DNA from 3 places in the Salinivibrio sp. VGrn1 genome. Region 3 is predicted to be linked to each of the others. Evidence: predicted binding sites of a transcription regulator. Region 3 holds the regulator's gene; each other region holds the start of a gene.
The links. The regulator CRP, encoded in region 3, controls carbon source genes, mostly activating them, when cyclic AMP is high. The targets are predictions, from matches to a motif close to TGTGANNNNNNTCACA.
Positions count from the first base shown of each region.

Region 1: the regulator CRP is predicted to act here: its motif matches at 4,658-4,673, upstream of EHW56_RS00460 (NupC/NupG family nucleoside CNT transporter).
Region 2: the regulator CRP is predicted to act here: its motif matches at 1,940-1,955, upstream of cdd (cytidine deaminase).

Region 1 covers NZ_SATA01000001.1:100,372-110,713, reverse strand. The annotation lists gene EHW56_RS00480 (ISAs1 family transposase) at 1-115, opposite strand, end outside; gene EHW56_RS00475 (hypothetical protein) at 565-1,506, opposite strand; gene EHW56_RS00470 (hypothetical protein) at 1,506-2,528, opposite strand; tRNA gene EHW56_RS00465 (tRNA-Ser) at 2,964-3,054, opposite strand; gene EHW56_RS00460 (NupC/NupG family nucleoside CNT transporter) at 3,236-4,444, opposite strand; gene EHW56_RS00455 (NRAMP family divalent metal transporter) at 5,024-6,301, shown strand; gene EHW56_RS00450 (Bax inhibitor-1/YccA family protein) at 6,509-7,177, shown strand; gene EHW56_RS00445 (TusE/DsrC/DsvC family sulfur relay protein) at 7,404-7,733, shown strand; gene yccX (acylphosphatase) at 7,861-8,133, opposite strand; gene EHW56_RS00435 (methyl-accepting chemotaxis protein) at 8,215-9,588, shown strand; gene EHW56_RS00430 (class I SAM-dependent methyltransferase) at 9,716-10,342, shown strand, end outside.
Region 2 covers NZ_SATA01000001.1:388,079-398,420, reverse strand. The annotation lists gene EHW56_RS01750 (DMT family transporter) at 1-892, opposite strand, end outside; gene cdd (cytidine deaminase) at 991-1,881, opposite strand; gene EHW56_RS01740 (ABC transporter substrate-binding protein) at 2,084-2,818, opposite strand; gene EHW56_RS01735 (hypothetical protein) at 2,910-3,413, opposite strand; gene sbcB (exodeoxyribonuclease I) at 3,683-5,104, opposite strand; gene EHW56_RS01725 (FMN-dependent NADH-azoreductase) at 5,369-5,953, opposite strand; gene EHW56_RS01720 (HAD family hydrolase) at 6,277-6,951, shown strand; gene EHW56_RS01715 (sodium:alanine symporter family protein) at 7,077-8,495, opposite strand; glycine riboswitch at 8,569-8,662, opposite strand; gene EHW56_RS01710 (J domain-containing protein) at 9,005-10,171, shown strand.
Region 3 covers NZ_SATA01000005.1:225,507-235,848, forward strand. The annotation lists gene EHW56_RS09985 (aminodeoxychorismate/anthranilate synthase component II) at 1-498, shown strand, start outside; gene EHW56_RS09990 (aspartate aminotransferase family protein) at 868-2,085, shown strand; gene astA (arginine N-succinyltransferase) at 2,115-3,137, shown strand; gene astD (succinylglutamate-semialdehyde dehydrogenase) at 3,139-4,620, shown strand; gene EHW56_RS10005 (DUF1338 domain-containing protein) at 4,631-5,422, shown strand; gene EHW56_RS10010 (ABC transporter substrate-binding protein) at 5,490-6,356, opposite strand; gene crp (cAMP-activated global transcriptional regulator CRP) at 6,486-7,118, opposite strand; gene EHW56_RS10020 (phosphoribulokinase) at 7,368-8,237, opposite strand; gene EHW56_RS10025 (YheU family protein) at 8,294-8,512, opposite strand; gene EHW56_RS10030 (hydrolase) at 8,621-9,637, opposite strand; gene EHW56_RS10035 (TIGR02444 family protein) at 9,621-10,097, opposite strand; gene EHW56_RS10040 (ABC transporter ATP-binding protein) at 10,106-10,342, opposite strand, start outside.

The DNA of each region.
Region 1 (10,342 bases), on a different contig from region 3:
GAACCGCACAGATCGTTATCAAAATAATATCTGATAACGTATGTTCAACCTTTCCTTCTTGGCGAATATCTTTGATGGAAACGAAATGCATAAATGGGCTTTTTTCTTCTGTCATTTTTAATCTCCTAAACATTAGGAGACCATTAAATCGCACTGAAAATGATCAACAAATTGATCCTTTATTTTCACTCGTTTTTATGAATAAACATGGTGCAACGCACGGTTTTCAGTCTTAATTGACAACTAAGTCATTAAATCGCTAGCCCAGGCATGGCGCGGATCTTCATGCGTTTTCCCTGTCACAAAAACGGCTTATTTCTCTTACTTTTATCACTAAAAAACTAATCGTCGGCGCTGATGTAACATGATTCGGAGGGTAGCTGAATCAAGAACTCACTAGACTGCTGAGGTGCCATTTCTTGATTAGATTGCCCCTTAATTGTAGCGATAGGTGCACACTTGGATGGCTTTAGTGGCTAAATAAAAATCGATAATTGTCATGATCATCTTGTTGATCTTGTGACCAGTCGACCAACTAAAGAGTAGTTTTTTTAGAGCGGGAACCTAATTATCTTGTGATAAAGTAGCCGCTCGACGATGGTTTTGGTACTCTGATAGACTGAACGATATAATCTGTAAGAAGACCATAGCAATCCAATACATTGCCACCGGGTTTATAAACGAAAACAACTCGTCTGAGTCGACTACCTTTTCACTTTCAATGTTCGTAGCTCCACCATTTAAGTTGTGAAAAAACCTATTTCGAACACTGATTATAAATCTACCCATCTCACAGTACTTTATTGATAACATATCAGGTTCATCTGTATCGCCATGAATAGCATTGGGCGGAGTGACTTTTTTTACTTCCGCAAACATTTGCCTTTTCACCTCACTGTCAGATGAAGAAAACATTATGTCAATTGAAGTATCAGAAATGCTATCATCTTTATACAACATCTCTATAAAAGTTTTGAAAAAACCTAACTCTTTTTTCTCGTTGTCCCCTACCATCAAATCCTTTAACTTAGTGAATGATTTCTGGAAGTCCTGCGTTTTCGAGGTATAAATCAGAGGAAATGCATATGATATTTTCTCTAAAACTCTATAAACATATATGAATGCTGATGTATGAGATTTTTTATTTGTGTGCAAAACAAACTGAGAAAGTTCAGCAAGCACAACGGAATAAAACTTCCGATTTATATATCTAGTATTATCGATAAAAGATGCTAGATCATCAGCAGTCGTATCTTCAGAAAAATACAAAGGAAACTCCTTTTTCCAGTTACTAAATTTAGTAAAACAACTAGAAAAATAGTTCATTCTAGTTTTAATTTTTTTATCTGTATAGTTATGTATTAGCTCTACATTCCCTGATAACAATCGCAATATAAGTAATATTTCAGGATCTCTATTACCAACAATTTTCAATTTTTCTGGGAGCTGACGATAAATCTTTAACGGTAAATTATCGTTATAGCTAAAAGTTTCATACAACGGCATTATGATGTCAGTTCCATAAAGTGTTCAACAAGTTCCATTTCGTCAAACGACGAAAGCTCAGCATAATTTTCAATGAAATTCTTAGAAAGCTCACGTCTAAATTTACCTAAGTTAACTTTTGATGGATTAATTGACTTGAACGCGACCTCAAATAAGTCTATTGATTCAGCAAACTCATCTGGAGTAATGTTAGTAATAAAATCAAACGAAGATTTTATTCCTACAGAAAATCCGATCAAGTTATTCCCAACTTTTAACCATTTCTTTGTCGAATCATTTTTGGAAAGAATTTCTATCTGTTTGATAACTTGCTTAAAGTCTATATCTTCCTCTGTCGGCTGTTTATCCATAATTCTACCGACAATAATCTGGTCCATTTTTTCACCAATAATCTTATTGTTGTCGTTATTGACACTACCAGTAAGAAAGGCTAGGTATGCCTTTGATAAATCGCCCAAATCAAAGGAACCTTTGACGATCGTTTTTTCTCGTTCTTTTTCTGTTTGGACATCTATATTTACGTCAGAGAAATCAAACAACTCTTGAGTGAGGATCTCTATCTGATGTCTCGGTGTCATTGGCTTTTGACCATTGTTTAGAGTGATCATCCTATATAAGAGCTTGTCTTCACTCGGCGATATGATAACATTCAAATACAGAGGCTGAGAATCGTCAAACCGTTCATCGTCTTTTGCTCTATTTAAGGTACTTAAACGTTGGATACCATCTAAGACGTAGCCTTCGTTAATATTATTCTCTATATACTCTGCAATTTCTTCCTCTTCTTTTTTATCGAAATTTGGCTCAACGAAAGCAATAGTTAGGGGAGGCATAAGACATTTATCAAGAATGTCTCGCTCTAAGCGCGCATAAAACTTTTTATCTTGAGTTTTACGTTGAGCAGAGAAACGGTCAATTAATGGATAAAGGTTATCAATTGCATATCTATATGTAGTTTTTCCTGTTGCAACAACACTATCAATAACACCATCTTTAGTTTTATCAAAAATAATCACACTCATAAATATCCTTTAAGATCTCATATCAGATGCCCCAATAATACTAGATTAAATACGGATATGGCACCATGCTGCTATGGCAACTAGATTTGCTACTGTAAGCGCTGTATAAAACTGTATTACTGCACATCTTCGATTTGCTAAAATCGTTACCGCACCTTTGCTCGCCTTACTGGCTAACACGTTACCACGCGGGAGCGTGGGAACGAGGTGACAGCCGCCGCAGTGCTAAAGGAATGCGCTTTAACACCCACGCTACCGCCATTGGTTGGCGGCGTCCAAAAGGCCTTACAGGGCGATTTTTGCGGGCTAGGTTATCAGATGCTGGGTAATGTGTTTAGGCAAAGGGGTCTAAAATGTTGGCGCGGTCAGGGTTTGGGGATTTGTAGGGGGATAAACGCAAAAAAGCCGCTGACTAAGCAGCGGCTTTTCGGTATGTGGCGGAGAGATAGGGATTTGAACCCTAGAAGGGCTATTAACCCTTGCCGGTTTTCAAGACCGGTGCTTTCAACCACTCAGCCATCTCTCCGGAACGCGGCGTATATTATTGGGTTCGCTGTGGCTTGTAAACCCTTTATTTGCCGCTTTTTGTCTGCTCGCTCAATCAATGATCAGCTTGGCGAACATGCTAGCAAAAGGCGATTAGCTTGCCGCCAATCGCCCTGCTTTTAACTGAGACACGTTAGCTGAGTCTCTTTACTGCGCAGTGTTTATAGCGCGATAAAAATACCCGCCAGTGCCGCACTCATTAGGTTGGCAAAGGTGGCGGCAATCACTGCGCGCACGCCTAAGCTTGCCACATCTTTGCGGCGTTCGGGCACCATGGCACCAATCGAGCCAAGTTGAATGGCAATTGAGCCAATGTTAGCAAAGCCACACAAGGCAAAGGTCACAATCACTTGGCTTTGCACCGACAGGTTGGCTTTGATATCGGCAAAGGATAAAAAGGCGACAAACTCATTAAGTGCAATCTTTTGCCCTAATAGATTACCGACATCAAACACTTCATGCACCGGCACCCCAGTAAGCAATGCCAGGGGTGAGAATAAATAGCCGAACAGAGTTTCTAAGCTCAAGCCTTCTAAATCAAGCAGCTCGCCAATGCTCCCGAGTCCGGCGTTTAGCATCGCAATCACACTGATAAAGGCCACCAGCATGGTACCCACGGCCACCGCGACTTTCATGCCGTTCATCGCGCCGCTGGCCAAGGCATCAATCGCGTTCGCTTGGTCGCTATCGCTGATCTCCACCTGGTTTTGCTCAGCCGGTGTTTCCGTCTCAGGGACAATGATTTTGGCCATTAATAATCCACCGGGCGCGGCCATAAAGCTCGCGGCAATCAGGTATTTCAAATCCACGCCCATGGCGGCATATCCGCCAAGTACGCTGCCGGCCACTGAGGCCATGCCGCCGACCATTACGGCGAAGAGTTCAGAGCGGGTCATTTTGCTAAGAAAAGGGCGAACTACCAAAGGAGATTCGCCCTGAGAAAGAAAGATGTTGCTGGTTGCCACCAGAGACTCTGCGCGGCTGGTGCCGAGTAATCGCTGTATGCCGCCGCCGAGGAGTTTGATAACCCACTGCATAATGCCGAGATGATAAAGGAGAGAAATCAGCGCACTGATAAAAATGATTAACGGCAGTACTTTAACAGCGAAAATGAACCCATCGTTCGCCAGAGGTCCAAACACAAACTCGATACCTTCGTTGGCAAAGGAGAGCAGCTTCGCCGCGCCTTTGCTCATTGCCCCTAGCATGGCTTGACCAAAGGGAATATAGAGCACCAGGGCAGCAAACCCAGCTTGCAGGCCAAACGCACCTAGCACTGTTCGCCAGTTGATCGCTTTGCGGTTGGTGGAAAATGCGCACGCGCACAGAAACAGAGCGACCAGACCTGCCGCACTATAGAGGAGTTGCATAAATAGATTACCTTGCCGTTGTGTTGCACTTGCGGTACGGATGAGTACGACACGCTGCCGGGGTGGCAAGAGGTTCCATCATGCGTTACATCGTACCGCGGGTTCGGTGAAGGTGGGCCCGACCTTGGACGCTTTTTCTTCAGCCGCAAATCGCGACACAGTCACTCTTTGGCTATCGCTGCGCAAAGAGCACATGTTGGGCGAGCATTCTAGTGTGATTAAACTCTCATTTCCAGCAGAATTTGACGCTCGATCACACTTATTGAGTGGTTATCGAGGGTTACAAACTGTCTTTTTGGCTGTGTCTTGTCTCTCAGACAATGGTCGGATGTTTATCCCTCTCTTTTTGTGTCACCTTGGTGGTGTCTATCATTCACACCCTGCATCACGCCTGCGCTTAACAAATTTGGCAAGATTGGTTGACACGTTTGGCTCATATGATATTCATGGGTGGCTATTGACAAAATCATTGAAGGTAAAGCGATAAAAATAAGCCTCAATGGAAAAACAAAAGCAATAGCGCTAAAAAACATAAAACAAAGCAAACACAACAACGCAACCACAATATAGGAAACACACATGCAAACCGTCTCTTCGCATCAGGCAGGATCTAGCTTGTCGGTGATGCAACGTCTACGCGCATTGGGGCCTGGCATCATGATGGCCGCGGCAGCTGTAGGCGGCTCTCACCTTGTTGCCTCGACCAAAGCCGGAGCCATTTATGGCTGGCAACTCGCGGCATTGATCCTGCTCGTTAACTTGTTTAAATACCCCTTTTTTCGAGCAGGCGTACAATACACCGCGGGAACCGGTGAAACCTTGGTCGAAGGCTATGCGCGTTTAGGTCGGCCTTATTTGTGGCTGTTTGTCGCGTTAAGTGCGGTCTCTGGAGTGATTAACACCGCGGCCTTAACCTTATTTAGTGCCAGCTTGCTCAGCTATTTTGTGCCGTTTGATCTCTCACTAACGGTACTCTCGAGCATTATTGTGGCCACCTGCTTAGTCATCTTGATTGCGGGGCATTACAAAGCGCTGGATACCTTATCGAAAGTGATCATGGCGACGCTGACTTGCGCCACCTTAGTGGCGGTGACGATTGCCGTGGGGAATCCTGTCGCGGTTGAACCCAACTTCAATGCGCCCTCAATTTGGTCTGTCGCCGCCATCGGCTTTATTGTGGTGACCATGGGTTGGATGCCCGCTCCGATTGAAATTTCTAGCATCACCTCGGTGTGGCTCAAGCGTAAAGCGCAATCTGAGCCGATTAACGCCAAAGCGGCGCTGTTTGATTTTAACGTCGGTTACATCGGTACCGCGCTGTTGGCGATTGTGTTCTTATCACTCGGTGCCTTGCTTCTGCACGGCAGCGGGGTGGAGTTAAAGCAATCGGGTATCGGCTTTTCGCATCAGTTAGTGGGCCTGTACGCCGCCACCATTGGTGAATGGTCGCGCTATTTGATTGCCGTGGTCGCCTTTTTCTGTATTTTCGGCAGCACCATTACCGTGATTGATGGCTATGCGCGGGTCGTATCAGAATCACAACGCTTGTTGCGTGAACAAACAGAAGCCGAGGCGCACCCGGGCATCGCACAAGGCTGGATGATGCTGATCTCGGTGTTGGCACTGGCGATTGTGGCGTTTTGGACCGGCGCACTGCTGACCATGCTTGATTTCGCCATGGTGGCGGCATTTGTCACCACGCCCTTTTTCGCTCTGTTGAACTATATTTTGGTGACCAAGCACCGCTTGCCGCCTGAAGTGACCATGAGCAAAGCGATGCGTGCGCTAGCCATTACTGGATTGGTGTATTTATTCGGCTTTTTGGCGGTGTTCGTCTGGTGGAAGTGGTTGATGTAACAAAGTTTACCTTGTTCGCGCTTAAAGGGCTGGGTTAACATCCTTTTACAACTTCACCATCGGTGTTAAGCGCGGATAAGGTATTATTGACCTTATAAAAGCCAGTCGTGGTTTAGGTTAAGGACGTGGGTGGCTTGAAAAAGTGAACGACTGCCCACATAACTGTCGTATATAAAAATGGATTGTTAACCCAACCGGGAGAACGTTATGAACGATCGTATCGTTTCGCACAGCCAGTCACAGCAGAGTGCGTTATCTACAAACAAAGTGCTACGTAATACGTATGCACTGCTATCGATGACACTGATCACCAGTGCTATCGCGGCCTTTATCGCTATCGCTGTCGGCATCGGCCCAATGATGTCGCTAGGTATGACCCTAGGTGCGTTGGCGATCGTGTTCTTTGTGCTACCACGCACCATGAACTCTTCCGCCGGTATTGTATGGACCTTCGTGTTCACCGGCTTACTGGGTGCCTCACTCGGTCCAACCTTGACCTACTACCTGAGCCTGTCTAGCGGCCCAGGAATTGTGATGCAGGCGCTTGCCACCACAGGTATGGTGTTCTTAGGCCTATCGGCGTATGCCATTACCTCTAAGAAAGACTTCTCTTTCATGGGTGGTTTCTTGGTCGCGGGTGTGATTGCTCTACTGGTGGCGATGGTCGCGAACATCTTCTTGCAGATCCCAGCGCTGAGCTTGGCAATCAGCACCATCGCGGTACTGATTTTCTCCGCCTTTATTCTGTATGACACCAGCAACATCATTAATGGCGGCGAGACTAACTACATCCGCGCCACCGTGTCGCTGTACTTGAACATCTTCAACATCTTCGTGCATATGCTGAGCATTCTTGGCTTTATGAACGACGACTAAGCCTCGTGCTTTAAACCGTAAGTCACAAAGAGCCGGCATGCGCCGGCTTTTTTTATGGCTGCTTTTTTATCCCTAAAAGCGTGTGATTGAATGGCGCACCCACTCAGTGAAGCGCGCCACATCAGGCACAGTGAACGCCAGTTGCACTCGCCCGCCCTGCTCGCTATGCTTTGCAGCCTCAATCAAAGCGATAACGTCCGGTCAGATGACGAACAAAGGTAAAAGTATGCTGGTGTATGAAGGTGAAACCATTGCGACGGATGCGCAAGGGTATTTAAAAAATGTGGATGATTGGCACGAAGCCTTGGTACCGCTGCTTGCCGAACAAGAAAACATTGCGCTGACCGAAGCCCATTGGGAAGTGATTCACTTCGTCCGCCATTTCTATCAAGAGTACAACACCTCACCGGCGGTGCGTTTGTTGGTTAAATCGATGGAAAAAGAATACGGCCCAGAGAAAGGTAACAGCAAATACTTGTTTAAGCTGTTCCCTAAAGGCCCGGCAAAACAGGCTACCAAGCTGGCAGGCTTACCCAAGCCCGCGAAATGCCTCTAGTCACCGAGGCAAACAAGTACCGAAGCTGACAAGTCGCGAGGCCAATAGATCAAGCGCCGCCACACCTTCGCGGCGCATGTAACGATTGGCTCTAGGCTCTCTTCTATTGAGACCTGTTATTAAGGCGCTACAAGATGGCAAAGCCATCAACGGCGCGCCATTCCGCGTCCTCTTGATCAACCCGATCGACGCCCGCCGTCGGGGGCCCTTTATCTAACCAGGCCATTAACGAATCCACTGACTCTTCGCGTCCACAAGCCAATACCTCAACGCGACCATCCGGCAGGTTCTTCGCGTATCCGGTTAATGAGAGCTTCAACGCCTCATGGGCGGTGTGATAACGAAAGCCAACCCCCTGAACGTGACCTGTGACATAGGCTTTGACACATTTTTGAGACATCTGTCACCTCTCCTATATTCCCATTGCAAAACGACACCTGTATAACGCTACATGAGACAAGTCGTTTGACAGGATGGCGTCATGAAAGAAGTTGCGTTTCGATGGATTGATAAATATTTTATCCACCTTCGGCTACAAGAAAAATTTTACCTTATCTTTTTCCTCCCCTTGCTCGCAATGGTTGTGATTGCGCTTACCTTGGATGCCGCCTCGGATACCCGTGTGGCACACAAGATGGAAGCGGAAGGCCAAGCCATTCAAGCCATGGTTGATAAATACGACCTCCCGAAAGGCGAGGTACAAACCCTGCTCAATAACCAGCAAACCGGTTTTACGTTCAATGGTAATGAGCTCGTCTATCAACTTGACGGCTCACTGTTTAGCCATATGAGCGCCACCGACTGGAGCCTGCTGATCGGTATGGTTCTGGTGATTGCAGTACTGATTTACTACACCATGACCTTTATTGGCGGCGCGATGTACACCATGAACCAAGCCTTATTAAAGCTAGCAGATGGTGAGCTGAGCTACCGAATGAACTTTATTCCTGTTCGTGATGAGTTTAGCCAAATTGCCGTCACTATCGATAAAGTGCTTGAGCGCGAGCAAAGCTTGGTGAAGGCGATTCAACAAAGCGCTGAGATGATGGATGGCTTGTCAGCAAGCTTGCAGCAGCGTAGCGATGAGAGTGAAGCCTTGGGTGAGAGTCAGCGCCAGTATCTTGATTCACTGGCCAGTGCCACCGAAGAAATGGCAGGCTCGATTCGCGAAGTGGCCAGCCATGCCACGGACACCTCAACCCAAACGCAAGAGGCCACCGAAGCGGCGAACCAAGGACGTCAGCAAGTCCAGCAAACCATGGCCGCGATTAACGGCCTTGCCAGCGAAATTGCCCAAGCAGCGGATAAAGTCAGCGAGCTGAGCAAAAACGCCGAGCAAATTGGCACCGTGGTGACCACCATCAATGGCATCAGTGAACAAACCAACTTGTTGGCGCTGAATGCGGCGATTGAAGCGGCACGTGCCGGTGAACAAGGCCGCGGCTTTGCGGTGGTGGCCGATGAAGTACGTACACTGGCCAGTCGCACCCAAGAGTCAACAGTTGATATTCAGTCTATGATTGAATCACTGCAAACGCATACCGCGGATCTGCGCCGCGTGATGGAAGGCACGGTTGAAAATGCGTCCGCCAGCGAGGCAGCGGTGCAAGAAATTGATACCGAAATCAGCCAAATCGCTGAGCGCAGTGGCACCATCGCCGATCGCAGCACCGAGATTGCGGCCGCTGCCGAACAGCAAGGCAATGTCGCGGGCACAATTTCACAAGACGTCGAACAGGTACGCAGTCAGTCCACACAAGTGGCACAAATGCTGCGTGATTCTGCCACCGAAGTCAGCGAGCTGGGCGCACAAGCTCATCAGCTGAAAACCTTAGTGGCAGGGCTTCGTACCTAAACGCCTGAGTCTACCCCCCTCACGCTTGTAATCACGCGCCCTTCTCTGGGCGCGTTTTTATTGCAATCCCCCTGACCTTGCTCGACAATACCCGCCCTTTTTTGCTTTGCCTCGTTAGGACACCATCATGACTGCCACTGTGTATCTCGCCAAAGGCCGCGATAAATCTATCAAACGCCGCCACCCCTGGATTTTCTCGCGCGGCATTGCCCGTATTGAAGGAAAACCAGGTTTAGGTGACACTGTCACTGTCTGTGATCATCAAGGCGAGTTTTTAGGCCTTGGCGCGTTCTCGCCACAATCGCAAATTCGGGTACGCATGTGGTGCTTTGAAAAAACCACCATCGACAGTGACTTTTTCCTTGCCCGTATTCGTGCGGCAAAACCGCTACGTACCATGCTCGCCGAGCGTGATGGCTTGACCGGTTATCGTCTCTTAGCCGCCGAGTCAGACGGTGTGCCCGGTATTACCGTGGATAAATACGATAACTACTTGGTGTGCCAATTGCTCAGCGCCGGCGCGGATGCCCAGCGTGATAATCTGGTCACCGCCCTACGCACCGAGTTTCCAGATTGTCATATCTATGAGCGCTCCGATGTGGCCATTCGTAAAAAAGAAGGTCTCAAGCCTCGTGTGGGGGTACTGCACGGTGAGGAGCCGCCTGCCTCTGTCATCATCGAAGAAAATGGCGTGGCGATTGAAGTCGATATTACCAACGGCCACAAAACCGGTTTTTACCTCGACCAACGGGAT
Region 2 (10,342 bases), on a different contig from region 3:
GCTTATTTTGTGCCTGCGTGTATTGGCGTGATTCCCAGTGAGTAATAAAAAAGACCGCTGCAATAATAATACCCGCCCCTAACCACAGTCGGCCGGGTGGAACCCAACTAAACACCAGCCAACCAAAGAGGACGTTAAGAGGGAGTTTAGCGTGATCAAAAGGCTGCACAAAAGAGGCATCGGAAACAGCATATGCCTTGGCAATGGCCCACTGGGCGAGGGCGGTCAGTATGCCGGCGCCAAATAACATCCACCAAGCAGTCGATGTCTGAGGGAGCGTCCAATCAGGCACGGCGAGTAGCAAATTAAAGGGCGTGATCAACAAAAGTAAATATACCACCATGGTGGTGGGAGGGTCATAGGCGGATAAACGTTTCACCATCAACGAGTAGGTGGCCCAGAAAAACGCCGCACCAACAGGCAATAACGTTGCCCAAGTGAACGCATTTGACCAAGGCTCGAGGATAATCATGGCGCCGCAAAACCCAGCGAGCGTCGCAAGACCGCGCGCGATCCCCACTCGCTCTCGTAAAAACAGCCCAGAGCCTACCGTTGCGAATAGCGGTGAGGTCATTAATAGCGCAATCCCTTGCCAAATGGGCACTGGGTAGGCCAGCGCCCACAGCCACAGTTGAATGCCAATCACGGAGACAAACACCCGCAGACAATGCTGACCAAGGTGTTGGGTTTTGAGTGCTTGACGGATCCCGAGTTGCTTCAACCAGGGGATCATCGCAACCAAGGCGATGGCGTATTGAATGAAGGCAACCGTGGTAGAGGGTAAGCCCATTTTAAAACTAACGTACTGAGACAGGCTGTTAACGAGGGCAAAACACAGGCCTGCGGTCAGCATCCAGGCCGCACCTTGGAGTGGATTATGAATCTGTTTCATTGCCGTGACTATCCGAAAAAAGACGCACGGATAGTAGCGCAAATCCGACCTCAGGGCGACCTGAAATCCCCTGAGGACCGGACAAATAAGGAGGGCGCTTAGCGGGTTGAATACACTAAGGGAATATCTGGGTCAATGGCATCCAGTGTTGCCTGGGTATCGGCAAGGTGACTGACTGTACTCGTTGCCATTTCGGCCAACGCAACAGAGCGAATTTCTGTCCAATGGTAGCCCGCCATATTGACCGCAATTAATGCAACCTGAAGAGGCGGAAGACTTGGGTTAAAAGCCGCGTTCTCGGCATACATGCCAGAGAAAAATTCGCCATCATTGGTTTCAACCGCGGCCCCGCTATAGTTACCTGAGTAGGGCGCGTGACTGCGGTTAGCGGCGTCAGCGGCGGCTTTTAGCAATGGAATATCGATATCATCCGTTGATAATTGATTGGACTCGTCAGTCAATAAGCGAGAGTCAATCCCCAAATCGGCAGGACCAAACGGCTCGGGTAGATAGGTGTGCAAATCTTTAGGATCGGATTGTGGCAGCTGGATGATCAAGGACTCAGCGCCATTGAGCTCATTCATGAACTGCCGACAGTGACCACATGGGCTGTAATTGATCGTAATATCGGTGAGGCGTTTTGCCCCTTTTGTCCAAGCATGGCTGATAGCGCATTGCTCGGCATGCACTGTCTGCCCTAGCTGCACCCCGGTGAATTCAATGTTTGCGCCTAAATACAGGGTGCCACTTTCATCACGGACAATAGCACCAACATTAAACTGAGAAATGGGGGTAACCGCATAGGCCGCCGCCAAAGGCAATAAAGCAAGACGCAGTGCGGCGCCGTTAAGGCCACTGGCGGATTCCATCTGCGCCACCTGCTCTGGTGTGAAGGTAGCACCAAAGTTTGCGTCATTTATCCAATCAGAGACGACGCTTTGTAGGGCGTCGGGTAATTGTGTCAGTGCGTCAGTTAGTGCGGTTCGCATAGCATCTCTTCTTTATCGTTAACGGGAGGACAGTGTAGAGAAGCCTTTTCAATAATTGTGTGAGTAATGTCACGCATGTTTTGCAAGAGCAGATTTGTTGCTGAAAGTTAGAGTGACATCAATGTTTTTATGCCTCTTAATGTGGCCATCATGACGACGTGCGTAGGCAGACACGTTCGCGAGCCGAAAGACGGTTGATGCATTATGGCTGCCAATCGACATAGGGGCGATGTACCTTACGATACTCACGCGCGAGATCGCCCTGGTCACGCAAGCGAGTAATCAGTCGTGTGAGATACGCATCGATTTCTCGGCCCGCTTCGCCCTTAGGAATGATGAAGACATCGTGGAAGTCAGCAAAGTGTGCGCGTTTGATCATGGTTAAACCTAGCTCTTTAAGTGCCATGTCAGCTTCCTCTTGCGCCCAAACGAAACCATCAATTCTCCCCGCGGCCAAGCGCAACAAAGATTGTTTAATACTGTGCGAGCGTTGCACCTTAAAGGGCATATAATAGGGAACGGCTTCAATGGTATAGCGCGAGGGGGTTGCCCACAGCGCTTTGACCGAGAGCGGGAGCGCTTTATTGGTGTAAAGGACATGTGTGACCTGGCCAAATGACACCTCGCTAAAGTCGAAAGGCAAGGTGGACACTTCCCGCGTCGGACGCACCGCGGGTAAACCAAAGTCGGCTCGCCCTTGTGCGACACTGTTTATCGCGCGATGAATAGGGAAAACCTCGATAATAATCTTGGTGCTAGGGTCTTGCGCATCAAGATAGCGGACGAAATCGACAAACGCGCCGCTACCATCCAAATTGATCAAGCCAGGTAGTTCGCCAAGGTGTGCGACATAGGTTTGTTCAATGGTGGCTCGGGTAGGGGTGGAGAGGCTGAGCAGCGTGATAAACAACAGAAGCGGTAAATAGCGGCGTGGCATTATCTCTCTCTCAGATTTTAAAGCCAATGGACAAAGCAAAAACGACGACCTAATACGACACGCCCGTGGCGCACCACGGGCATCAAACACGCTAAGCTTGAGTCAATAATGCTGTCATGCCAATAATGACCGCCGCTGCCGTGACTAGGATCGTGAGTGGTTTAGCGATACTAAACGACGACTCTTCAATGGTCGTTGAGTGCGTTAAAGACGGTGGAGGCGTCTGTGATGCAGCGTTTGCTGCTCGTCCTGGACGTTTGGCAAGTGTTTGCTGCGGAAGCGACACACGAAAACCAAATTCACCGACTACTTCAAAGGGAAGGCATTTTTTGCCGTTGCGGTAGGATTTGGCCATTAATGATGTCACCACACTTTGATGCTGGGCAAATGAGCTGTCGGGCAAGGCCACTTGTTTGAATAAGGTGCGGCTAGAGAGTACCTCTCCGGCATAGTAGCAAAGCATCTCGAGTAAACGAGACTCTTCGTAAGAGAGAACCGTCATCGTGTCATCGGCCCAATATAACGTACGGCTTTCTGGTTCAAAATCAACCTCGGGAAAGCGGTAACAGCGCGTATCTACTTTTGTTGTCATCATTGCCACACTCCAAACAACATCCTTTTTAAAAGTGTGGACTCAAATCACAGAACTGCAACTGGTCAAGCTATCTTTTTTTTGGTAGGACAAAGTGGGCAGTGTGTCAGCATTGCTAGTTAATAACTTAAAAAACATGACGTTAAAAATAAAAGGCGACCAAACCTGTCCACCACCGCTACCTGATAGGTAGACTAAGGTCGGAGTGATGGTAGGTCGCCTTACTGACCGGATGGTGTATTCGCGATGCGTCTTTAGCAACCGTGCCAGTGTTAGCCAACCAGTGATTCCACATAGTGGTAAATCGCTTTTAAAACGCGAACTTTATCCTCCTCAGCTTGGTGCTGTTCAGCGAGATGCTGCAGGTTATCCATATAAGCAGGAAGGTGTGTCTCAAAGTAATCACGTCGATGCATAAACCATTTTTGCTGCTCGGCTTCGGTGAGTGTCCACGGGTAATTGCGCGCGCGATAACGGAATAACAGCGGCTTGATGCGCCAGTCATCAACGCTGAGATCCAGGGCTGCAAGATTCTCAGGATCGCGTGCACGGATGATGTCCATCGCACTGCGGTCGCTTTTCGAGAAAAAGCCCGCGTACAGGGCCGTATCCACGTCCTGATCGTTGAAAGGCTTGGCATCGGCAAACACGGCAACGAGCTTTTCGCGTAATTCTGGCGCGGCTTTCAATGCTTTTAGGTGTTGTAAGCACGCTTCGCGATCCACACCGAGTCGGGCAGCATCCTCTGGTCGTAATGTTTTTGCATCGGCGAGAACGGGGCATTTATTGATATGCACCAGTTTAAGTGGTGCCGGTAACTGTCCTTCCGTGAGGTCGTGGTGCGGGGTATACAGGCGCTCGCGTAACGTATCAGCGTCCAATTCAAACAAAGGGGCCGGGTCACGGGCCAGATCGACAGTAATCACGGCATTAGGGTTATCAGGATGCCAAGCAACGGGCACAATCCAGCTGGTGTTGCCTCGCTCGGTGCCGAACATGCCAGAGACATGCACGAGAGGCGTCATATTCACCACATCGATCAGGTGCTTGATTTTGTTTTTATTCCGATGTTTTAACAAATAATCAAATAGCCGTGGCTGTGCCGCCTTGACCTTTTTCGCCAGCTCTATGGTCGCGTGCACATCCGCCATCGCATCGTGTGCGTCGCTATGCTCTATACCATTGGCAACAGAGAGGTTTTCTAGTTTAAAGCTGGGTTTACCGTTGTCATCGTGGGGCCATTCAATACCATCCGGACGCAGTGCGTAGCAGGCGCGCATTACATCGAGCAAATCCCAGCGCGAATTACCGTTTTGCCAACTCCAGCCGTACGGGTCAAAAAAGTTGCGGTACAGCGTGTAGCGCGTGACTTCATCATCAAAGCGCACGTTGTTATACCCGACAATGCAGGTATTGGGTTGCGAGAAGGCTGTATGGATCTGCGCGATGAACTCCGGCTCGGATAAGCCTTTTTTCAGTGCCAGTTGCGGTGTAATCCCGGTGACCAAACAGGCTTCCGGAGCCGGTAAGTAGTCATTGGGTGGTTGGCAGTACAGGACTAAGGGTTCACCGATGACATTAAAGTCACTGTCGGTACGAACGCCAGCAAATTGGCAAGGTCTGTCTTTACCTGGATGGGTGCCGAATGTTTCAAAGTCGTAGAAAAAAAAGCTTGGCTGGTCGGCGTCTGTCACAATCGAATCCAACTTGGTCAATAAGAAAGCAGGCGCAAAATCCTGCGATAAACCAGTATGGTAACACTGGCATCGCGTATCACCAATCCTGAGCTAACCGGTGCAATATTGAAACGCTGATGCGTATAAAAACAGTCAGTCAGCAGTGAAGATCGATAATGAGAGCCTGCACGCAGGCAGGCTATCGTGATAAGGCAGGTGGAAAGGTCGGTTCGTTCACGTCGTGCGAACACCCAAAAGCATGCGTTATCCGCCGCTAAGACGCTAAGACGCTAAGCGTTTCAGTGTTTGCTTGGCCTCATCAATGGCTTGGCTTGCAGTGTCTTCGCCCATTGCCAGCCCCTCGGCGTAAACAAACTCGACGTCGGTGATCCCAATAAAGCCCAGTACGGTCTGCATGTAACCCGTGATATGGTCGGTCGTGCCCCCTTTGTGCATCCCACCGCGTGTGGTGACCACAATGGCACGCTTGCCTTTCAGTAGACCTTCGGGACCATTTTCAGTGTAACGGAAAGTCACCCCCGCACGGGCAACGAGATCAATCCAAGCTTTGAGTTGCACGGGGATAGTGAAGTTGTACATAGGCGCAGCAATCACTAGGGTATCGCTTTGCTGAACTTCTTCAATCAACTGATCTGAAGCTTGCTGCACGTGCTGCTGGGCATCAGTGAGTTCACCTGTACCGCGTAGGCCGCCTACATTGTCCCCAGTGAGAATCGGCAATGGGGTAGAAGCAAGATCGCGCTCAATCAGCGTGTCTGGAGACAGCTCATCCACCACACTGTTAATCACAGCGTTTGAGCTTGAGTAGGGGCCAAGAATACTTGATTTCAATACCAGCGCTTTCATGCGTCTCTCCTTACAGTTTATGGCGTTTTGCCCATGAGGTTGTTTTGTTGACTCGATGTAGTCTAGAGACTTTCACAATGAACACCAGCGTACAGATTCGTTAAACTTGTTCAAAAATTTTGTTGATGTCGCTGCACGTGGCGTGGTCAGTTGCGCTGCGTGAGCATGGGCGTATGATAGCGGCCGATAGTCGTTCAAAATGTAAAAATAATGTTATAATTCCCGTTGTGTTGGCTAGGGATCCAAGACAAAGAACGGCAAAGCGCCAGATCAAATCACAAGTCGGTCGCTTGTGGGACGCAACGGGGTTTGAGGAAATGCGCGTGAAAAATTTATTTATGTTAGACGTGGATGGCACGCTGGTCGATAGCTGCCAAATGGACCACGAGTGTTTTAGTCAAGCTGTTTATGAAGTCACTGGTTTAACGGTGCCGGATGATTGGGGTGGCTACACCAATGTCACCGATGCGGGGATCATTGAAGAGCTGATTGATAGTCATGATCTTCAGCGCGAAAAGATCATGTTGTTTCGAGAAATTAAGCGCGTGTTTACGCATAAACTGGCCAGCGCAATTGCTAACCACGGATTAAAGCCGTTGCCAGGTGCGGTAGCATTTATTGATGAGATGCGTCATATGCCGACCGTTGCCTTGGCGATAGCAACAGGAGGCTGGGAAGAGACCGCGCGGATGAAGCTTAAAGCCGCTGGTTTTAATATTGACGGTATTGTTTTTTCTTCGTGTTCAGATGCGATGAGTCGTAGCGAAGTGATGGCATTGGCTGCGTTCCGCGCTAAACAAGATTACGGTGTCCATTTTGAGCGGCGCATTTATTTTGGTGATGGGGTGTGGGATAAACAAGCCACACAGTCGCTAAACTACGAATTTGTCGCCGTGGGCGATAAAGTCGAGCACGACGTAAGTGTGAGCAATTTTGTCAACCCGCGTGCGATTTTAGGCAAACTGGGTATTGATGAAGCGCAGCGTCAATACGCCTAATCGTTTTATGCGTAAACGCGATGCAATGCGTGAACGCGAACAATGAGCAGAAAAGAAAAGCCGACGCGTCGACACGTCGGCTTTTTTATCCGCTGTTCAACTTCTTAGCGAGTCGCTAATCACTTTCACTGTGCATCAACAACGGCGTTGTTTTCTTGGCTCTGTACATTGGTTGCGCGAGTCCGGTTGTCTAGTGTGGCAAAGTAAGCTTGGGTTTCCGCAATGACCACCTTGCGCAGCAGCAATAAACCAATCAAGTTAGGAATCGCCATTAAGCCGTTGACGATATCGGCCAGTATCCAAATCGTATTCAATTGAATAAAGGCACCGGATGCAATTAAGCCGATAAAGAATAGCTTATAGATATAAATGGCTTTTTTGCCAAACAGGTACGCGACGCAGCGCTCGCCGTAATAGTGCCAACCTAAAATGGTGGTGAAGGCAAAAAACAATAGGCCAATGTTGACCAGCATCGGACCAACACTGCTTTCCATCCCTACCGCAAACGCATGTGAGGTCATGGCGGCGCCTGCGAGCTCCCCAGACCAAGATTGTGTTAGGATCAGGGTCAGTCCTGTCATGGTACAAATCACCAGCGTATCGATAAAGGTGCCGGTCATTGATACTAAGCCTTGCTCAACACAGGAGTCGGTTTTTGCTGCGGCCGCGGCGATGGGCGCACTCCCGAGGCCAGATTCGTTAGAGAATACCCCACGTGCAATACCCGATTGAATCGCCAGCATCATGCCGGCACCCGCAAAGCCACCGGTTGCGGCCATACCGTTGAAAGCAGACTCAAACACCAAACTGACGGCTTGTGGCAGTTGCGCGGCGTTTGCTACGAGGACCCATAAGCACGCGCTTACATAAAGCACTGCCATAATAGGCACAATTTTGGCGGCGACGGCGGAAATGGATTTAACTCCGCCTAATGTCACTAAGGCGACAAGTACGGTCAAAAGTCCAGCAACGGCGACAGTAGGAATGTTAAATAAGTGGGTCGCCGCGCTGCTAATCGCGTTCACTTGTGGGAAGGTGCCTATGCCAAAGCATGCCACGCCCAGTCCAAATAAAGCAAAGAGCTTGGCGAGAATGGGTTTACCGGCGCCTTTAGACAGGTACATCATCGGCCCACCGAGCATATTGCCTTTATGGTCGACCTCACGGTATTTCACCGCGAGTAGACACTCGGCGTACTTAGTCGCCATGCCCAAAAAGGCGGCGAGCCACATCCAAAACAGTGCCCCTGGGCCCCCAAGAGAAATGGCGGTGGCCACACCGATGATATTTCCGGTACCTATGGTCGCGGATAAGGCTGTACACAGTGCCGCAAACCCTGAAACATCCCCTTGGGTTTTGGCGTTCGACGGCTTAAAGATTTGCTTGAGCGCAAACGGCAGGCGACGGAGTTGGAGTAGCCCTAACCGTACTGTAAAAAAGAGCCCCGTACCGGTGAGTAGCAAAAGAAGCGGTGGCCCCCATATCCAATCGTCAATGGTGCCTAGAAGTGTTTGTATATCTGGTAGTTGCGAAAAAAATGGCATTCATTCCCCCTTTAAACATCAAAGGAGGAGATAGACCACACTAATATTAACAAAAGTGCTACATATTGGGGTGGGTATCTCCTCTGTCCTTTTGCCTGAGAGTTTCACTTGAAAACAAGCTTGCTCCTTCGGCGCCCGAACTAACGGGTCTCTCCAGAGTCTCCTCCAACAGCAGTCCATACAATTAAGTGCCTGAAAGATTTACTTCTTCGGCGGATGGCGTCAGCCACCTCTCTCCTGCTGTCTTCATCGGAACGTCGTTATGACGGAAAGTATGATAGATCACAGAAATATGAATGCAATGCAAAAATCAGTGAATGGGGAATAATTCTTTCTTAATGGCAAAAAACACAAACTTTTAGTATTTATTTCTAACAACAGAGATGTCGACGCATGCCTTCGCCGAGTTTGTTAACTTGAAAACAAGATGAAAGGGGTTAATTTTTTCCCACATTGGCCGATAAATTGGCTAATCTGGACAGGCAACGAGTAGGATAACGAGCAGCAGCATGACCACGTGGAACGAACTTTTAGGCGTGAACGCTGGCGACAATGCCGAGCAAATAAAACAGCGCTATAAGCGACTTTCTAGCCGCGTACATCCAGATAAAGGAGGCAGTACGGGGCTAATGCAGCTGGTCAGTGAAGCCTATCAAGCGGTTAAGTCAGGTAAAGGCGAGGGCAGTGCGCTGGGTCAGCCGCTAAGTGGTGCCAGTCAGGCAGCATTGCGCAGCCAAATTGCGCATCTACAAAAAGAACTGGCGGCGCTACAACAAGAAAATCGAACATTGAAGTCTCGCCAAGCCAATACTCAAATCCCCGCACACTTGACAGCCAAAATTGCCAAACTCGAATTTGATAATCGCCAATGGCGCGAGCAATACCAAAAGCTTGAGCGACAGCATCACTCATTGGAATCTCAGTATCACGCGTTACAGCGCGAGCAGGACCAACGTAAAAAAGACTTGGTACAGGTGAACCGTGAGTTAAAAGAAGCGCTATCGCGCGCGGAGCAATTGGAAACTGATCTCACTCGCAAAGCGACACCAGTGACATTAAAGCCAGTCAAACCTGGTTTATCTTGGCGCTGGGTGCTTGTGTCTTGGGCCATGATGGCGCTGCTGATAAGCCCATTGGGCCAATGGCAGCAATGGGTTGACCGCTTTTGGGGGCAAGATCAGGACCAGACCGCACAACGTGTACGTATTATCGACCCAGCGCCCTCAGAGTCTCAGCCCACGCAAGCGAATAATGAGCCTCAGCCTCAGGCGGCGCCTGCACCAGCGATACCCGTTGCCCCTATGATTCAGCTTAATCCTGACGCGAATCAGTGGCATATCAATCAATATGCAGAGACCGCACGGCCTTACTTGGCCTTACGCAGTGAGCAAGGGTCATATGTGGTCGCGAATTGTATGGGCGAGTTTTATATCTACCTTAATCAGGGCTATCAGCCTCTCCGTGTGCCACCAAACTTGGATTACGTAGCACAGCGTCAGCACTTTCATGTTTATGCCATTCCTTACGGGCAGGGGGCGTCGGTGGATAGTTGGCAGTTGGCACGTAAGGTACAAATACTCGAACACACCTTCGTTAGTGCTGACTTGGCGCCCAAACTCAGCGCTTTTGAACAATCCTGTCGACAAGTACCAGGTTTAACCGCGGTAAACTTATAAACAGTATCGCGACTAGGCACGCATCTCACATCGCTTTAATCATTGCCTCGCACGGAAATCGATAGCGAGATCGCAGACCGCGAGTGGGCACGCTCAAGATATCAGAGCGGAAAACCGTGAAATTGCGCCTGATTTCACGCACATGTATTACACTGATCAATAAGTAATAAG
Region 3 (10,342 bases):
TGCGTCAAACGCAATGATGCGATTAGCTTGGCGGAGATAGAGGCGATGGCACCCACGCATATCGTGGTCTCGCCAGGCCCGTGTACCCCAGATGAGGCTGGGATCTCGCTGGCGGTGATTGAGCACTTTGCGGGAAAGATCCCCTTGTTAGGTGTCTGTCTGGGCTACCAAGCCCTAGCGCAAGTATTTGGTGCTAAGGTGATACGCGCGAGGGCAGTGATGCATGGTAAAACCTCGCCCGTTGATCACGAAGGACAAGGTGTCTTTGCGCATTTGCCAAGCCCGCTTACCGTCACGCGATATCACTCCTTAGTGGTAGATCCACACAGCTTACCTGCTTGTTTGATGGTAACAGCGACCACCACGGAGGCGGATGGACGTGAGATCATCATGGGGTTAAAACACCGAGAGCTCGCGGTGGAAGGGGTCCAATTTCATCCAGAAAGCATCCTCACCCAAGAGGGACATGCGTTACTGGCTAACTTTCTCCAGCAATAAAGCCGACAGGATCAAGGCGCGACAGTTTTAAGCGCCATTACCTCGGGGCATCCCAGTCGTGCCCGCTATTACACCCTCTTGCACAAAATGGCGATCTTTATCACTAATTTTACATTTCGCGATTTTTGACTGCCTTATCAATGGCTGCAACCTTATGCAACCTGGGTGTTGTCTCCCTTCAGTCTTGCCTATTTGGCATCATAGCCTTGCTCGCTCTGCGCTTCTCTCTGCTCACAGTTTATGCATAACTATCTCTGTAAACTGCATGAGATCGGTTACCCTGCTGAAAACAAAACATAATCTGCTATTGCCGCGGTTAAAATAATGTAAATACTATGCGTCATAGATAAAACACAGAAGGATTGAGTGATGACAATGGAGCACAAAGTAGAACGTAAACTCTTCGATGAAGTCATGGTGCCATGTTACAACCCAATGCCGATGATCCCAGATCATGGTAAAGGGTCGCGCATCTGGGATCAGGAAGGTCGAGAGTATATCGATTTTGCCGGTGGTATCGCGGTGAGCTGTTTAGGCCATTGTCATCCGGTAATGGTGGATGCACTGACCGAACAAGCACAGAAGCTGTGGCACCTGAGTAATGTGATGACCAATGCCCCTGCGTTGCGCCTTGCTAAACGCCTCACCGAGCTGTCTTTTGCCGACCGCGTGTTTTACGCGAACTCAGGCGCCGAGGCGAACGAAGCCGCACTGAAACTGGCGCGTCGCTGGGCAAAAGAAGAGCACGGCGAGCACAAAAGTGAAATCATCGCGTTCACCAAAGGTTTCCACGGTCGTACCTTCTTTACCGTCACGGTAGGGGGACAGCCCGCTTATTCCGATGGCTTTGGCCCCAAGCCTGGCGATGTGACCCACCTTCCCTACAACGACATCGCCGCATTGGCCGACCATATCTCCGATCGCACCTGTGCGGTGATGATGGAGCCATTGCAAGGTGAGGGCGGCATCGTGCCACCGGAGGCAGGCTTTTTGCAGGCCGTGCGCGAGCTGTGTGATAAGCACAATGCGTTGTTGATTTTCGACGAAGTCCAAACCGGCAATGGCCGTACTGGCACCTTCTATGCCTATCAAGAATCAGGGGTCGAGCCGGACATTCTGGCGACCGCTAAATCATTAGGTGGCGGGATCCCCATTGGTGCCATGCTTACCACCGAACGTCTCGCGGCACATATGAAACCTGGCGTTCACGGCTCCACCTATGGCGGCAACCCACTGGCGTGTGCCGTGGCAGAAGCGGTGGTCAATGAAGTGACCAAGCCTGAAGTTTTAGACGGTGTGATTGAGCGAGAGCAATGGTTCCGTGACGGTTTAGAAGCGATTAACGATAAGTACGGTATCTTCAGTGAAGTCCGTGGCAAAGGCTTGCTACTCGGTGCGGCACTGAATCAAGACTGGGAAGGCCGTGCCCGCGATATTTTGGTTGCCGCGGGTGAAGAAGGCCTGTTGGTATTAGTCGCCGGCCCAAATGTGGTGCGTTTTACCCCCTCATTGGTGATTACCAAAGCTGATATTGAAGAAGGGATGGCACGCCTAGAGCGCGCGATTGCGAAGGTCGTTGCAGGATAAGCGACCTCATACACTCGGAGGGATTTGAGATGTTAGTTATTCGGCCTATCCGTGCATCAGATTTTGATGCACTGATGTTGTGTGCGGAAGCGTCCGGCCATGGGTTTACCTCGTTGCCGGTGGATGCCGATTTGCTACAAGGGCGAATTGATAATTCGCTAGAAAGTTTTGCCAAAAAGGTGACAGAGCCTGGCCCGGAAGGCTACTTGATGGTCGCTGAAGATGTAGAAACGGGTGAGATTGCTGGGACAACAGGCATCGAGGCCGCGATTGGCCTCGACAACCCATTTTACAGTTACCACCTGACGAAGGTGGTGCACTCGTCGCGCAAACTGAATGTGCATAACATCGTGGAAGTGCTGACGTTTGGCAACAACTACACCGGCACGACAGAGATCTGCACCTTGTTTATGCGCCCTGAGTTTCGTGGCGGCCTAAACGGCAAGCTCTTGTCCAAGTGTCGATTTTTGATGTTGGCACAATTTCCAGAGCGTTTCGCAGACGTGGTCTTTGCTGAAATGCGTGGTGTGTCTGACGACGAGGGGAACTCGCCGTTTTGGCAATGGTTGAAGGATAACTTCTTTAACATTGACTTCACGTTGGCTGACTATCTCACCGGGATTGGGGCGAAAGGCTTCATTGCTGACCTGATGCCAAAATTGCCGATTTACGTGAGCCTGCTTAGTGAGGAGGCGCGAGCGGTGATCGGGCAAGTGCACCCAAATACCCGCCCAGCGTTGCGCTTGTTGGAAAAAGAAGGCTTTTCGTGCCGTGGTTATGTCGACATCTTTGATGCCGGCCCCACGGTGGAATGCTTACGTCACAATATCGAATCCGTGCGTCATTCTTTTAACGCCTCGGCAAGCGTAAGAGAGCACAGCAGCGCGCAGGACTATTTGATATCGAACACGGACTTTGCCGGTTTCCGCGCCACGGCGGCGAAAGCGGCGGTGGATCATGAAACCAATCAGGTGGTGATCAGCCCCGCGGTAGCAGACGCATTGAATGTAAAAGAAGGCGATCAGCTGCGTTTGATTGCCATGGAGGGATAAGATGACAAAGCAATCAGCAGGCCATCTGATTAACGGTGAATGGGTGAAAGGCGAGGGCGAGGTGATGACCTCGCAAAATCCCTTTGATAGTCAGTGTATTTGGCAAGGTGAAGAAGCGACGCGCCCCCAGGTTGAACAAGCGGTTAGCGCCGCACGTGAAGCCTTTCTTCGTTGGCGTAATACTGAATTTGCCGAGCGCCAAGCGCTGGTTGAGCGCTTTGCCGAGATAGTGAAAGCGAATACGGATGATTTAGCGCGCACCATTGCGGAAGAGACGGGCAAACCATTCTGGGAAACCAAAACCGAAGTCGGTGCCATGGTGGGAAAAGTGGCGATCTCGGTGCGTGCCTACCACGAGAGAACGGGCTCACGCGAGAAGGACGTCAATGGCACGCAAGCCGTGTTGCGCCACCGCCCGTTAGGTGTGATGGCGGTCTTTGGTCCTTACAACTTCCCGGGTCACCTGCCTAATGGTCACATTGTGCCTGCGCTTTTAGCCGGTAACAGTGTGGTATTCAAGCCGTCAGAGTTGACGCCGAAAGTGGCGGAGAAAACACTGGCGTATTGGCTAGAGGCGGGGCTGCCACATGGCCTTATCAATTTGGTGCAAGGTGGCCGTAATACCGGTGAGGCGCTCGCGCAAGCGCGCGGCATCGACGGACTGCTATTTACCGGTAGCGCCAATACTGGCCATATTCTCCACCGCCAGTTTGCCGGTCAGCCTGATAAGATGCTCGCACTTGAAATGGGGGGAAATAACCCCTTAGTGGTCAGTGATCAGTTTGGTGATTTAGAGGCCACCGTGTATACCATCATTCAGTCAGCGTATCTTAGCGCCGGCCAACGCTGTACCTGCGCGCGCCGCTTGCTGCTGCCTGAGGGGGAAGTGGGTGACAAGATCTTGACGCGCCTAGCTGAATGGACAAAAACCGTGCGTGTAGGCGGTCAGTTTGATGATCCGGCCCCGTTTATGGGCGCACAGATCTCAGTGGCAGCAGCGGAAGGCATCCTGGCGACACAACAAAAGCTTGTTGATCTGGGCGCGAAGCCAGTGATTGAGTGTGAACATCAGCATGATGCGGTGATCTCGCCAGGGATCTTGGATGTCAGTGGTATCCAAGACTTACCGGATGAAGAGTATTTTGGCCCGTTGTTGCAAGTGCAGCGTTACCAGGATATGGCCGATGCGGTCACCAAAGCCAATGACACCCGTTATGGATTGTCTGCCGGGCTTATCAGTGAAGACGATGGTGAATGGCAGTATTTCCTTGACCATATTCGTGCAGGGATTGTTAACCGCAATCGTCAACTGACCGGAGCCAGTGGCGATGCGCCATTTGGCGGGCCAGGTGCTTCGGGGAACTTACGCCCTAGCGCGTATTACGCGGCAGATTATTGTGCTTATCCCATGGCATCCATGGAGGGCGAGCAGGTGATGCTTCCCGAGACGTTCGCCCCCGGTATACCGACTCAACAGGACTAAGGAGAGCAACATGGACAGTGGCCAAGCGTTATTCGACAAACTGTGGCAGGACTACATCAACCGCCTGTGCCCTTCGGCACATAAGGTGCATGCCTTATTAGAGGAAGGGCAACCTTTGATCAATGATCATATTGCCTTACGGACATTTGGTTTGCCTAAGGTTGGGCTAAAGGTACTCGCGCGTCCATTTCTCGCCTTGGGGTATCAGCAAAAAGGTGACTATACCTTTGAAGCGAAAAAGCTCAATGCTTGCCATTTTGAGCACCCCGATCCCTTGATGCCGAAAGTCTTTATCAGTGAGTTGATGGTCGAGCAATGCTCGCCCGCGCTTCAGGCGATTGTTGAGAAGCTGGTGGCACAAGTTGATGCGTCGTCACTTACAGGCAGCGATTTTCTCCATCAGGGCCGCCTATGGGATATTGATTGGGCAACCTATCAAACGCTTGCCGAAGAGAGTGAATATGCGTCTTGGGTGGCGGCACACGGTTATGGTGCGAACCATTTTACCGTGAGTGTGAATCAGCTGAATGCGCATGATGATTGCCTCTCGGTGAACAACCGATTGCGCGATAATGGCTTTGCGATTAACGAGTCAGGCGGGGAAGTCAAAGGGGATGCATCTGTGTATCTGGAGCAATCCTCCACCATGGCGGACCGCGTGCCCGTTACTTTCTCCGATTGCACGCAAACCATCCCGGGTGGCTTTTACGAGTTTGCTAAGCGTTATGTCCTGCCCAATGGTGAGCTTTACCAAGGTTTTGTGGCTGCTTCGGCAGACAAAATCTTTGAAAGCACCCATTAGTGCGTCACGCATTGCTTATCGACATCATGGGAAAAGGGAGCGTGTGATACGCTCCCTTTTTTATCGTCTATTGGGCCTCGATGTCGAGCCAAAACGTGTCTGGAATCGCTTGTGTTTCGTTGCTTAAATGCGGGTTATCGACTCGGATGACAGTACGCTCACCAATGTTCGCCTTTTCAAAGGTTTCCTTAACTAAAGGCGCATTATTGAAAAACTCGATAAATGATCCGTCTTGATACGCCGCTTCAAAAGCGCTATTTAACATCTCGGCGACGTCAGCATGTTGCGGAGACACAAACAGGAACATTGGAAAGCGATAGATCAGCATCAGGTGTGGGTCAACTAACAGATTACCGTATTGCGGCCGCTCGGCTAATTCACTAAAAGGCTCAATCAAGGCACGAGGGAAGAGATCGGCCCGGCCCGTATCAACCACTTTGAAAATGTTTTCAAAGCTCGATATTTCACGTACGCGAAATCCCGCTGAGTTAAGCACCTTGACGTCGGCCCAACCTTGTCCCTGAATCATAGTCAGAGACTGCAAGTCACTCGCGCTACTTATCTGAGCAAGTTGGGGCTCGGTGGCTTGGTTGGTAATAAACAGGCGGTGGCCGAGTAAGCCACGAAACACGGGATAGCGAACGGGGATCAATTCAGCTTCCAGTGTACGGTCGGCACCAAGCCAGTCGACGGTGAGCTTGCCTTGCTTGAGCATTTCCACCTTACGAGATTGAGAGCCAATTTGGCCGTCAAAGGCTTGTAAGGTAACAGATCCTCCCGACTTTTCGGCAAGAAACTCGATGAGCTCAATGGCATAGAGATCAAGCGCCGAGCCGGCGCGTGGCTCGGGGTGGACAATCGTCGTATTGGACGCAGCATGGACTGAAAACACAGAGAGCGCGAAGGCGGTGAGGGTAACCATGAGTTTTTTCATAAACGACACCTTGTTAATTTTATGTTAACCATGTCGTTTTGAGTGTAGAAGCAATCCGCGTGCTTGCCAGATAATGGAGATAAAAAACCGACGCCAGGGCGTCGGTTGGTGATACAGAGAGCGGCGCGATTAGCGTGTGCCGTATACCACGATGGTTTTACCGTGTGCGGAAATGAGGTTTTGCTCTTCCAGCATTTTAAGGATACGTCCCACTGTTTCGCGTGAGCAGCCAACGATTTGGCCAATTTCCTGACGGGTGATCTTAATCTGCATACCATCAGGATGCGTCATGGCATCAGGCTGCTTCGCCAAGTTCAATAGGGTTTGTGCAATGCGCCCTGTGACGTCCAGGAAGGCAAGATCCCCCACCTTTTGGCTCGTTACCTGCAAGCGGCGCGCCATTTGTGAGGACAAGCGCATCAAGATATCAGGATTCACTTGGATAAGCTGGCGGAACTTTTTGAATGAAATTTCTGCCACTTCACACGGTGATTTGGCGCGTACCCAAGCAGTGCGCTCTTGGTCTTCTTCGAAAAGCCCGAGCTCACCGATGAAGTCACCTTGGTTAAGGTAAGACAGGATCATTTCCTTGCCTTCTTCATCTTTGATCAGTACGGCCACAGACCCTTTCACGATGTAATACAAGGTCTCCGCCTTTTCACCAGCATGGATAAGCGTGCTTTTCGACGGATACTTATGAATATGACAATGTGAAAGGAACCACTCGAGTGTAGGGTCTGTTTGAGGTTTTCCTGGAACCATATAACTTATTTCCTCTGCATGTGTTGCCCGGCAACAACGTCCTATCTTTGTCTGAGGGGTAACCCATCAGATCATTGCACAGAATACGAAGTCTGAACGCGGGCTACAAGCTCACTGTATGTTAACAAGAGTGTATCTTTTTTTGTTGGTGATTTCTTGATTTTGATCTAGGCCAACCGCCTAAAAAACTGGCAAAAACGTGGCTAAGATCACGGCTTGAGAAGTAATACATCATGAATGCGCTACGCCTCAGCCAATCTTGCCTTTTTCTATCAATTGCTGAATCAATGGACGGATGATCAATTCCATTGCAAAGCCCATTTTTCCTCCCGGCACCACTAAGGTGTTATGGCGCGACATAAACGACCCAGTGATCATTTGCAACAGATAAGGGAAGTCGACGTTTTTCATGCCACGAAAGCGGATCACCACAAAGCTTTCATCCAAAGACGGAATCCCTTTGGCATTTAATGGGTTTGAGGTATCTACCGTGGGAACGCGCTGAAAGTTGATATGGGTGCGAGAAAACTGCGGGGTGATATAGTGCAGGTAATCATCCATTGAGCGCACAATCGAGTCGGTCACCGCTTCACGAGAATGGCCTCTATCGCGCGTATCGCGGACAAATTTTTGAATCCACTCTAAGTTGACGATGGGGACCATACCAATCAAGAGATCGACGTGCTGCGCAACGTTGACGTCACCGTCGACCACGCCGCCGTGCAATCCTTCGTAAAACAATACATTGGTATTGTCGGCCAAGTCTTGCCATGGCGTGAAGGTACCAGGCATTTGGTTATAGGGCACCGCTTCATCAAAGGTATGTAAGTAGCGGCGGTACTTCCCGGTGCCTTGGTCACCATACTCACGGAAAAACTGCTCTAGCCGCGGGAAGTCGTTGGCGGTGGGGCCAAAATAGCTGATATGTTTACCCTGCTCACGCGCTTTACGGATCTCGACGTCCATTTCGGGACGGGTAAAGCGATGAAAGCTGTCCCCTTCTAGCCAAGCCGCTTTGATGTTCATCATTTGGAACATCTTTCGGAAGGCTTCCGAGGTGGTGGTGGTGCCGGCTCCTGACGAGCCGGTGACCGCAATAATTGGATGTTTAGCCGACATGACGCGCCCTGTCATTCAGTCTGAATTTGTATCGCGATACGGCGAGTACTGCGATGCTAGGATCCGAGTGCTGCTTTACGACGAATATCCACTGTCTCGTGCAACTCAGAATACACAATCACGGCTTCTCCGGATTGCAGTTGTTGGCGAACGTCCTCCACTTTTTGTGCAAAGCTGACTTCTTGCTCACCATAATCGGTTCCTTCCCGTAACACAAAATGCTCAATTAAACCTGTGAGTGTCTCGTCGGGAATCGATTGCCATGGAACCATCATACTACATCACCTTTTATCGATCTCAGGATGGCATGCTAGGGTGCCTGATGTGAATGTTGTGAATTGGCTCGCATTTTACCCGATCATTCCGCGTAATGCAGTGGTTCTCTACGCTTTCTTGATCGTGCGCGTGTCACTCACACGATCCGAATGAGGTGATTGTACGGGTAGATAAGTGGCAAGCCAGTGGGGGACGGCGTGCTCAAGCCAAAACTGTGGCTGTCGCCAACTACCGGCGACAAAGCCAACATGGCCGCCATGCTCAGTGAGTTGGTAATCAATGTTTGCGGGTAACGGGGACGTAGGGATCACCGCGTCGGTCATAAAAGGGTCGTCTTTGGCATGAATAATCGCCAGTGGGGCCTTGATGGTGTCGAGCACCGATAAACCACTGCAGGCGCGATAATAGTGGTGGGCATCGTCAAAGCCATGAAGCGGAGCGGTGACGGTTTGGTCGAACTCGAACAGGGTGTTTATCGCCGGGCGCTCCCCCGCGTGCCATCGGCCTACTTGCTGATGCCGTGTGAGCTTTTCCGCCAGGGTTTGTCGCATCGAGCGCAATAAATAGGCTTGATAAACACGGGAAAAGCCTTGCTGGATACGCATCGAGCACGCGGCAAGATCAAGTGGCGGTGACACGGCGCAACCACAGGTCACGATGGGATCATCGTGATAGTCGGCCAGGTAGCGCACCAGCATATTTCCCCCCAAAGAGACCCCGACCGCGCCAATTTGACTCTCTGGATAGGTTTGACGCAAATGGGTTAAGAAGGCGCGTGCGTCCTGGGTTTCTCCCGAGTGATAGGTCCGCGCGGCACGATTGAGGCGGCCACTGCAGCTGCGAAAGTGCATCACCACGCCGCACCAACCTTGGCGTTGGAAGGCCGCGAGCAAGCCGTTAGCATACGGGCTGTCAAAACTGCCTGCTAAGCCATGGAATAAAACAACAATCGGCTGTCCAGGTTGCGGCTGATGCGTCCACGCCAGATCAACAAAATCGCCATCGGGCAGGTCAAATTGCTGCCAGCGAGGGGTGAAAAGCGGGGCACGACGCAGAAAGCGAGGCAACAAGGTTTGCAGGTGCGCATTCCGCGCGCTGGGAATGGGTTTAAACGGTGTCATCATGGTTGCTTCCCTGTTCCTCGGCGGGTGTCACCTTCAGTGATGTGTATAGGTTGCGTGCTGATGGTGACAACTGACGGCAATAGTAGGCGAGAGGAGAGGCGCTGTCCGTGAGCCAGGTTTGACGATTCAGGGCATCGACTAAATCTTGCTGTTGGAATTTTTCTAAGCTGAGCTCGAAGTTAAGCATTTTTTTATATTGCCCACTCCCGACACGCGGCTTGATGTCACGCCGTAAATGACGGTAAGCAATCAGTAAGTGCTCAGAGCGGCTCAATGCGTGCTTCAGTTGTGTGAGGCTCTCGGGCGCAAGACCATAGCCGTGCTGTTCAATCCAGGCGAGTAATAAGGCAAGGTTGACGTTGCCTTGATGCTCGTCTTGGAGCCTGAGGCAAGCTTGCTTCACCTCTGGCTTGCCATAATGATGTAAACAAAACTGCCATAGGTCGGCGGGGTTCGCCATCCCAGGGGTTAGTTTTGATTGAATGTCGCCTCCAGGGCTTCCAGCTCTTCTTGTCGCTCCATCCATTCTTGTTCCACCTCTTCGAGCGTCGATTTGGCATCCGCTTGACGCTGCAATTGCGCCGTGAGTTGCGCCTTATTATCAGTGTGATAAATGTCAGGGTCCGCCAACTGATTTTCTGCGTCAGTGATAATGGCAGAGAGTTGCTCTATCTGTGTGTCGAGATTGTCAATTTTTTTCCGCAA